Regions from separate parts of the Paenibacillus sp. FSL R10-2199 genome, predicted to be linked through region 2. Evidence: predicted binding sites of a transcription regulator. Region 2 holds the regulator's gene; each other region holds the start of a gene.
The links. Region 2 encodes Rex, which represses fermentation and respiration genes when NADH is low (regulators of the CRP and FNR family bind a similar motif). Its sites were predicted from a motif close to TTGTGAAATATTTCACAA; they were not measured.

Region 1: the regulator Rex is predicted to act here: its motif matches at 1,280-1,297, upstream of NYE33_RS18515 (polymer-forming cytoskeletal protein).
Region 3: the regulator Rex is predicted to act here: its motif matches at 1,377-1,394, upstream of NYE33_RS30690 (flavocytochrome c).

Annotation. Positions count from the first base shown of each region.
Region 1 is NZ_JBBOBO010000001.1:4,299,848-4,302,054, forward strand. It holds gene NYE33_RS18505 (RNA polymerase sigma factor) at 1-475, opposite strand, end outside; gene NYE33_RS18510 (GNAT family N-acetyltransferase) at 640-1,230, shown strand; gene NYE33_RS18515 (polymer-forming cytoskeletal protein) at 1,379-1,939, shown strand; gene NYE33_RS18520 (hypothetical protein) at 2,109-2,207, shown strand, end outside.
Region 2 is NZ_JBBOBO010000001.1:4,139,548-4,141,754, forward strand. It holds gene dinG (ATP-dependent DNA helicase DinG) at 1-345, shown strand, start outside; gene NYE33_RS17830 (redox-sensing transcriptional repressor Rex) at 565-1,218, shown strand; gene NYE33_RS17835 (amidohydrolase) at 1,205-2,207, shown strand, end outside.
Region 3 is NZ_JBBOBO010000002.1:620,908-623,114, forward strand. It holds gene NYE33_RS30690 (flavocytochrome c) at 1-1,360, opposite strand, end outside; gene NYE33_RS30695 (hypothetical protein) at 1,540-1,998, shown strand; gene NYE33_RS30700 (PHP domain-containing protein) at 2,105-2,207, opposite strand, start outside.

The DNA of each region.
Region 1 (2,207 bases), 160 kb from region 2:
GTTTGATGAATTGGTTTTTGGCGCGTGTAACATGAGTCTTGAGCGTGTTCTCATTCATACCGTACAGGGACGAGAGCTCCTTGTAAGTAAGGTTCAGCTCATATTTGAGAATCAGCAGCTCCTGATGCTGCTCAGAGAGCATAGACAGCGTGTCGCGGATATTCTGTGCGGTTTCCCGCCTCAGCAGCTGGATCTCCGGCAGATGGGTTAAAGAAAGAAGCTGGATATCGTCAACATCGACCGCCGGATGACGTTTGTCTTTTCGCTTGAGATCATAGAACTGATTGGTGGCGACACGGAACATCCAGCCCATGACTTGTTTCGGGCCGATACCATCCTGATAGGTTAAGTATTTATAACAGGTGTCCTGAACGATATCTTCAGCATCCTCGCGGGCGAGTCCGCGTTTCCTCAAATACCGGTATAGCAAAGTTCCGGCTTGCTGCAGAAAGTGATGAATGGTTTCTTTGGCCATGTCCTGCCCCCTTCCCCTATACAACGCTAAGCTCCGTGAAAAGTTTACAGCAGCCGTTACATTCAGTATTCCTTAATTATAAATGTTCACTACCAGCAACAGCTTCAGCAGTTCAGTTAATATAATATCAGTATGTAAAATATTAGCGGCAACGGAGGAAATCTATGTATCAGGAAAATGAATTGCAGATTCGGCCGATAGCTGAAGGGGATCTATTCAGACTGTGGGAGCTCTCACACAAAGAGGAAGCACCGGAGTGGAAGAAATGGGATGCACCTTACTACGAACACAAGCGGATTCCGTGGGAAGAGTATTATGGGAACAGAGCGGAGATTGTTGGATGCGGAAAAAATTGGGTAATAGAAGTAGAGGGCGGGGTTATTGGCGACGTCAGTTACTATTGGGAGCATGAGCCATCCCTTTGGCTGGAAATGGGTATTATCATCTATGATCCGGCATATTGGAGCAGCGGTTACGGGACTAAAGCTCTCAGACTGTGGATCGGTCATCTGTTCAATGCGTATCCGCTGGTCCGTGTAGGCTATACCACATGGTCCGGGAATGAGCGGATGATCAGGACCGGGGTGAAATTAGGCATGACGATGGAAGCAAGACTCCGGAAATGCCGTTACTACGATGGGCAGTTCTACGATTCTATTCGAATGGGGCTGCTTAGAGAGGAGTGGGAGGCTTTAGCATTGAAAGGATCAGCCGCTGGAGCCGCTGAGGGTTCGCGAACAAAATTAGACAAATAAGCATGAAATACCTGCATTTTGCACGATATGAAACAATTAAAATGTTTCTTTGTGAAAAAAGACACAATATTGTGAAAACTATCACGTTGTTATCATAAAAATTTTAATATATAATAAAGTTAATTAAAAGAAACAGGGGGAATTAAAAATGAAATTATTCAAAGTTCTAGTAGTAGCAGGGGTATCAGCAGCATTGTTGTCGGGTTGTGGATCGAATAATAATAACGCAGCTAATAATGCAGGTGCAGCAGCAACAACAGCTCCAGCCACAGAGCAGACTGATGCAAAAAGCACAGCTTCGATTGTTAACCAGGCAGATGCCTTCACTGCTGCTGTAAGCGAAAGCGGCAACTGGATTGTAGCAATCCTGAACGATCTGACCGTTGACAAAGATGTTGTTGTAGCCGGTGAATTCCATGACAAAGGCGATGCATCTGCAGCGATCTACCGTAAGCTTGCCCTGTATGCACAAGATGCAGATCACAAGGTTACAGCTACCTACACACTGACAGCACCTAAAGTAACTGTACAGAGCGAGAACTTCCGCGTTCAAGGCGGTACAATCAAAGGTGACGTATATGTAGAAGCTAACGGATTCAACCTGTACAAAGATGCTACTATCGACGGTAACCTCTACTATGCAAGTGAAGATGTGAAGGCTACTGCTGTGATCGAAGGCAAAGTAACCGGAGCAAATGAAGTTAAATAATTCAAACCTAATATAGCAGTTACAATATTAGAATGGATTGCAAACAGCCTGTAGACAGGCCCTTTGGGGCTTGCTCTACGGGCTTTTTTGTATTCTGCGCTGAAATATTCTATAGTATTATGGAAGGTATTGTAAGCGCAAACACATGGGACAGGGGATGCAATTATTCATGAAGAATAGCCGGAGATTGGGAATGGCTGCCGGAGTGATTCTAGCTTCCGTAGCCGTACTCTATTTACTTTTGTATATGTATGAAAGACCGGGCGGA
Region 2 (2,207 bases):
ATTCCCGGTGAAGCTTTGACCTGTCTGGCCATTGTCAGACTTCCGTTCCAGCCGCCTAATCATCCGCTGGCTGAAGCGAAGTCGGAGCTGCTCCAGGCACAGAAGAAGAATCCGTTCATGAAGCTGTCCGTCCCGCAGGCCGTAATCCGCTTCAAGCAAGGCTTCGGGCGGCTGGTCCGCACCGCGCAGGACCGCGGAATCGTTATTGTATATGATACCAGGGTAATCGAATCTTATTATGGGAAGTATTTCCTGTATTCGCTGCCCGGTCCCAAGATGGAGCATATGCTGACGGATCAGATCGTTCCGCGGATTGCAGAATGGCTTGAAGAAGGCGGGGTTTAATAATCCGTCTCCGGTTGATATTATGTATAAGTAATTATTGTTCTGAAGTCCCGTGCTCCACTGCTGCTGCCCAAACGGGCAGTAGTACCCGGAGCACGGTTCCTATAACCGGCTTATCAAGCAGCATATGCTATCAAACCTAAGTGAATGCTTACGAAGCGAGTTTTGCGAAGTTGAATCAAGCAGCATATGCTATCAAAACTTTTAGGAGGAGAAAACATGAAATCGGATAAAATATCGGAGGCCGTCGTTCGCAGACTCCCAGTGTACCTGCGTTTCCTGAACGATCTCCAAAAACGTGAAATCTCAACAGTTTCTTCTCAGGAGCTGGGACAGAAGCTTGATCTCAACCCCGCCCAGATCCGCAAGGACCTGGCTTATTTTGGTGATTTCGGCAGAAAAGGCATTGGTTATGATGTCTCTTATCTGATTGAGAAGATCAGGCATATTCTCAAGCTGGACCAGCAGATTAATGTAGCTCTGGTAGGTGCAGGTAATCTTGGCCACGCCTTGTCGAATTACAATGCTTACTTGAAGGATACGATGAAGATTACAGCTGTATTTGATGCTTATGAGCCTAAGGTAGGCCAGCAGATCAACTCGTTGACTGTTCAGCCGATGAGTGAGCTGGGGGATACCATCCGTGCACAGGGCATCCGCATCGGGATTATTACCGTTCCGGACAGTGAAGCACAGAACGTTGCTGACATTCTGGTGGATTCGGGCATTGAGGCGATCCTGAATTTTGCGCCTGTCATTCTGAAGACTCCGGCCAATATCCGGATTCATGCCGCCGATTTCACTACGGATCTGCAGAGTCTGGCTTATTATTTGCATGACGGAAAGGACGAAGCTGAAGATGAGCAGCAATAAAACCATTATTAAAAACGGGCGTTTTCTGGTGCCTGGCAGCGATAAGCCGGTGCTGAGCGGTTATATGACCATCGAAAATGATCTTATTACTTACATAGGTGAAGATAAGCCTGTAATTGAAGAGGATGCCGAGGTTATTGACGGCAGCCGGCTGCTGTTCATGCCGGGTCTCGTCAACACCCACGGCCATGCGGCGATGTCACTGCTGCGCGGCTACGGCGATGATATGGTACTGCAGGCTTGGCTGCAGGAAAAAATGTGGCCGATGGAAGAGAAATTCACCGGTGATGATGTGTACTGGGGAACCTCTTTGTCCGTTCTTGAGATGCTGAAGGGCGGCACTACGACCTTCCTCGATATGTATGACCATATGGACCGGGTTGCTGAGGTTACCGAGCAGTCAGGCATCCGTGCTGTACTTATGCGCGGTGTTATTGGCCTGTGCCCGGAAGAGGTGCAGAATCACAAGCTGGCGGAGGCGATTGCTTTTGCCCGGAACTGGCATGGCAAGGCTGACGGCAGAATTACTGCAATGCTCTCGCCGCATGCGCCTTACACCTGTCCTCCTGAGTTTTTCATGAAGTTTGTCCAGGCGGCTCATGATCTGGATCTGCCGATGCACACGCATATGTCCGAAACGCGTCATGAAGTGGAGCAGAATGTGGCCGATTACGGCCTGCGTCCGGTCGCTCATCTGGAGAAGCTGGGTATGTTCACCCGGCCGTCCCTGATCGCCCATGGTGTTCATCTGAACGATGAAGAGATTGAGATTCTGGCCCGCCACAATGTTGGTGTATCCCATAATCCCGGCAGCAACCTTAAGCTGGCCAGCGGAGTAGCCCGTGTTCCTGAACTGCTTAGAGCAGGAGTTAAGGTCTCCCTGGGTACGGACGGTGCGGCAAGCAACAACAACCTGGATATGTTCGAAGAAATGCGGCTGGCCGCGCTGATCCACAAAGGTGTAAGCGGTGATCCTACAGCAGTACCGG
Region 3 (2,207 bases), on a different contig from region 2:
TGTAGTGAATTCCCGGGCCGATTTGGATCGCGTAATACGGTGCGCCGGACAGATCATTATCCATGCCTGTTGTTCTGCCGAATTCCGCATCCGACTTATTCTTCACTGCGCTGTTCCAGGTATCTACGGTCTTCTTCAGCTGATCTGCCGGAACGTTCATTTGTTCTGCCAGCAATTCGATGGTATCCGCTGTTTTGACTACACCCATCTTGATGTACTGGTCCACCGCTTTGACGCGGGATTTCACGCCGGAATCAAACACCAGATACGCTGATTTCTCCGGAAGTGTATTGATGGAAGCTGTCACTTTATCACGGGTATCCATTTCGTTGCCGAAACGTTTGCCCTCGCTGGACACCAGAATTGCACCTTCGCCCCGGACCGCTTCACCGATCAGGTAGGATTTCTCCTGTTGTACAGTCGGGTGAACCTGAATCTGATCCAGATCTACCGTTGTGCCGCCAGCCTGTTCAATCATCCGGATGCCGTCGCCGGTGCTGCCGATCTGGTTCGTAGTCACATAACCCTCGAGGTCAGGTCTGACTTCGGTAATCATCTCCATATTGGCGCCGAAGCCGCCGGTTGTTACGATCACTGCTGATCCGGTAATTGTTTTCTCATCGGCCTGGTTGAACAACACCTTGACGCCGTTCACCTTGCCATCCTGCACTGTAAGTTCCTTCACGTCCGCATTAACGAACAAGGGAATCCCTTGCTCTTGTACATTTCTTACGAGTCCGGCAACCAGATATTGACCGACTGCTGAGCCGTCTTCCGGACGGTGGGTGCGCTTCTCTTTCATTCCGCCGGTAATCGTAATATTGTTCAAACGGATTCCGATCGAATCCAGCCAGTCAATGGCACTTGCGGAATTGTCCACGAAAAAGCGGAGCAGCTCCTTGTTGTTCGTATCATGGCCGCCTGCCAGTGTCTCTTCATAGAACAGATCATTGGTATCCTCGATGCCCTGCTCCTTCTGGAACTTCGTCTGCGAAGCGTTCATACCCGAGGAGGATTTGGTAGTATTACCGCCGGCAACCGGCATTTTCTCGAGAATAACCGGGTTCATGCCGTTAGCCTTGGCTTCCAGCGCCGCCGACATTCCGGCGCCGCCTGCGCCGACAATGATGATATCATATTTATCTTTTAACTGATCGTACGGTGTATAGCTCGCTTCGGATGCTCCCGATACGGCTTCGGCTGTCTCTTTAGGTGCAGTGGTTGCTGCTGGCTCTGTGGTTGCGCTGTTCTTACCCTTGCTCTCATTGACACTGCCGTTAGCATTGTTGTTACCGCAGCCTGCGATAACCAGCATAACGGAAAGAACGAGTATAAGAGTCGCTGCATATCTCTTTTTCATAGTAACGCTTGCCCCCTTGTGCATATTTTCACAATTATCATATCCGCAAAAGGGCTATCCTTGGAAGCTTACGTAATTAAAGAAATCATTAAGTAATTAAAGTAAGTGAATTTGCGTGCGGATGTTTATAGTTTTATAATTGGGACTTACACAATCGTATGACTGGGAGGAACTGAACCATGGACAAAAGCAAAAAATATATGCTTGCCGGCGCCATCCTGACCGCAGCTGGTGTTTCTCTAATGACCTATACAGCAAACCGTTACACTTCCTTCAAAAAAGTGGTGGCCAGAACCATCCGGCTGGAGGATATCGCCTCCCTTGAAATTACCCGTCTGTCCTCTGTTCCCGGTGAACAGAAGGATATTGTGGTTACGGAGCCGGAGGCCATCAAACAAATATGTGATGATTTCGCCGACGTCCGGTTAATGAAATCAGCGCGGAATGTAAGCACAGACAACAAATACAGCTATTATATTACCATCGTACAGGCTGACCGGAAGCAGCGGTTTGATATCATTCTCAAGGGCAGGCAGCATATGATTATTTACGATAATGATATGAACAATCCGCATTTAAAAGCTTATAAAATTATGGGTTCCTTCCATCCGCAGGCATTGAAGCTGGCTTTTGCTTAAAACCGCAAGGCGTAGCGTAAATCATCCCCGGAAGCATAGAAGACATTACCTATGAAGTCATGGCCGGAGGAGTCCGGACATGACTTCATAGGATTTCAGGGCCGCTTTAAGCCAGATAGCCAATCTCCGCTTCATCTCTGGAAGGCGCTTCGCCGGCAAGCTGCTTCAGCAGCTTCTTCATCATGACCGAAGCCTTCACCTTGGTATGG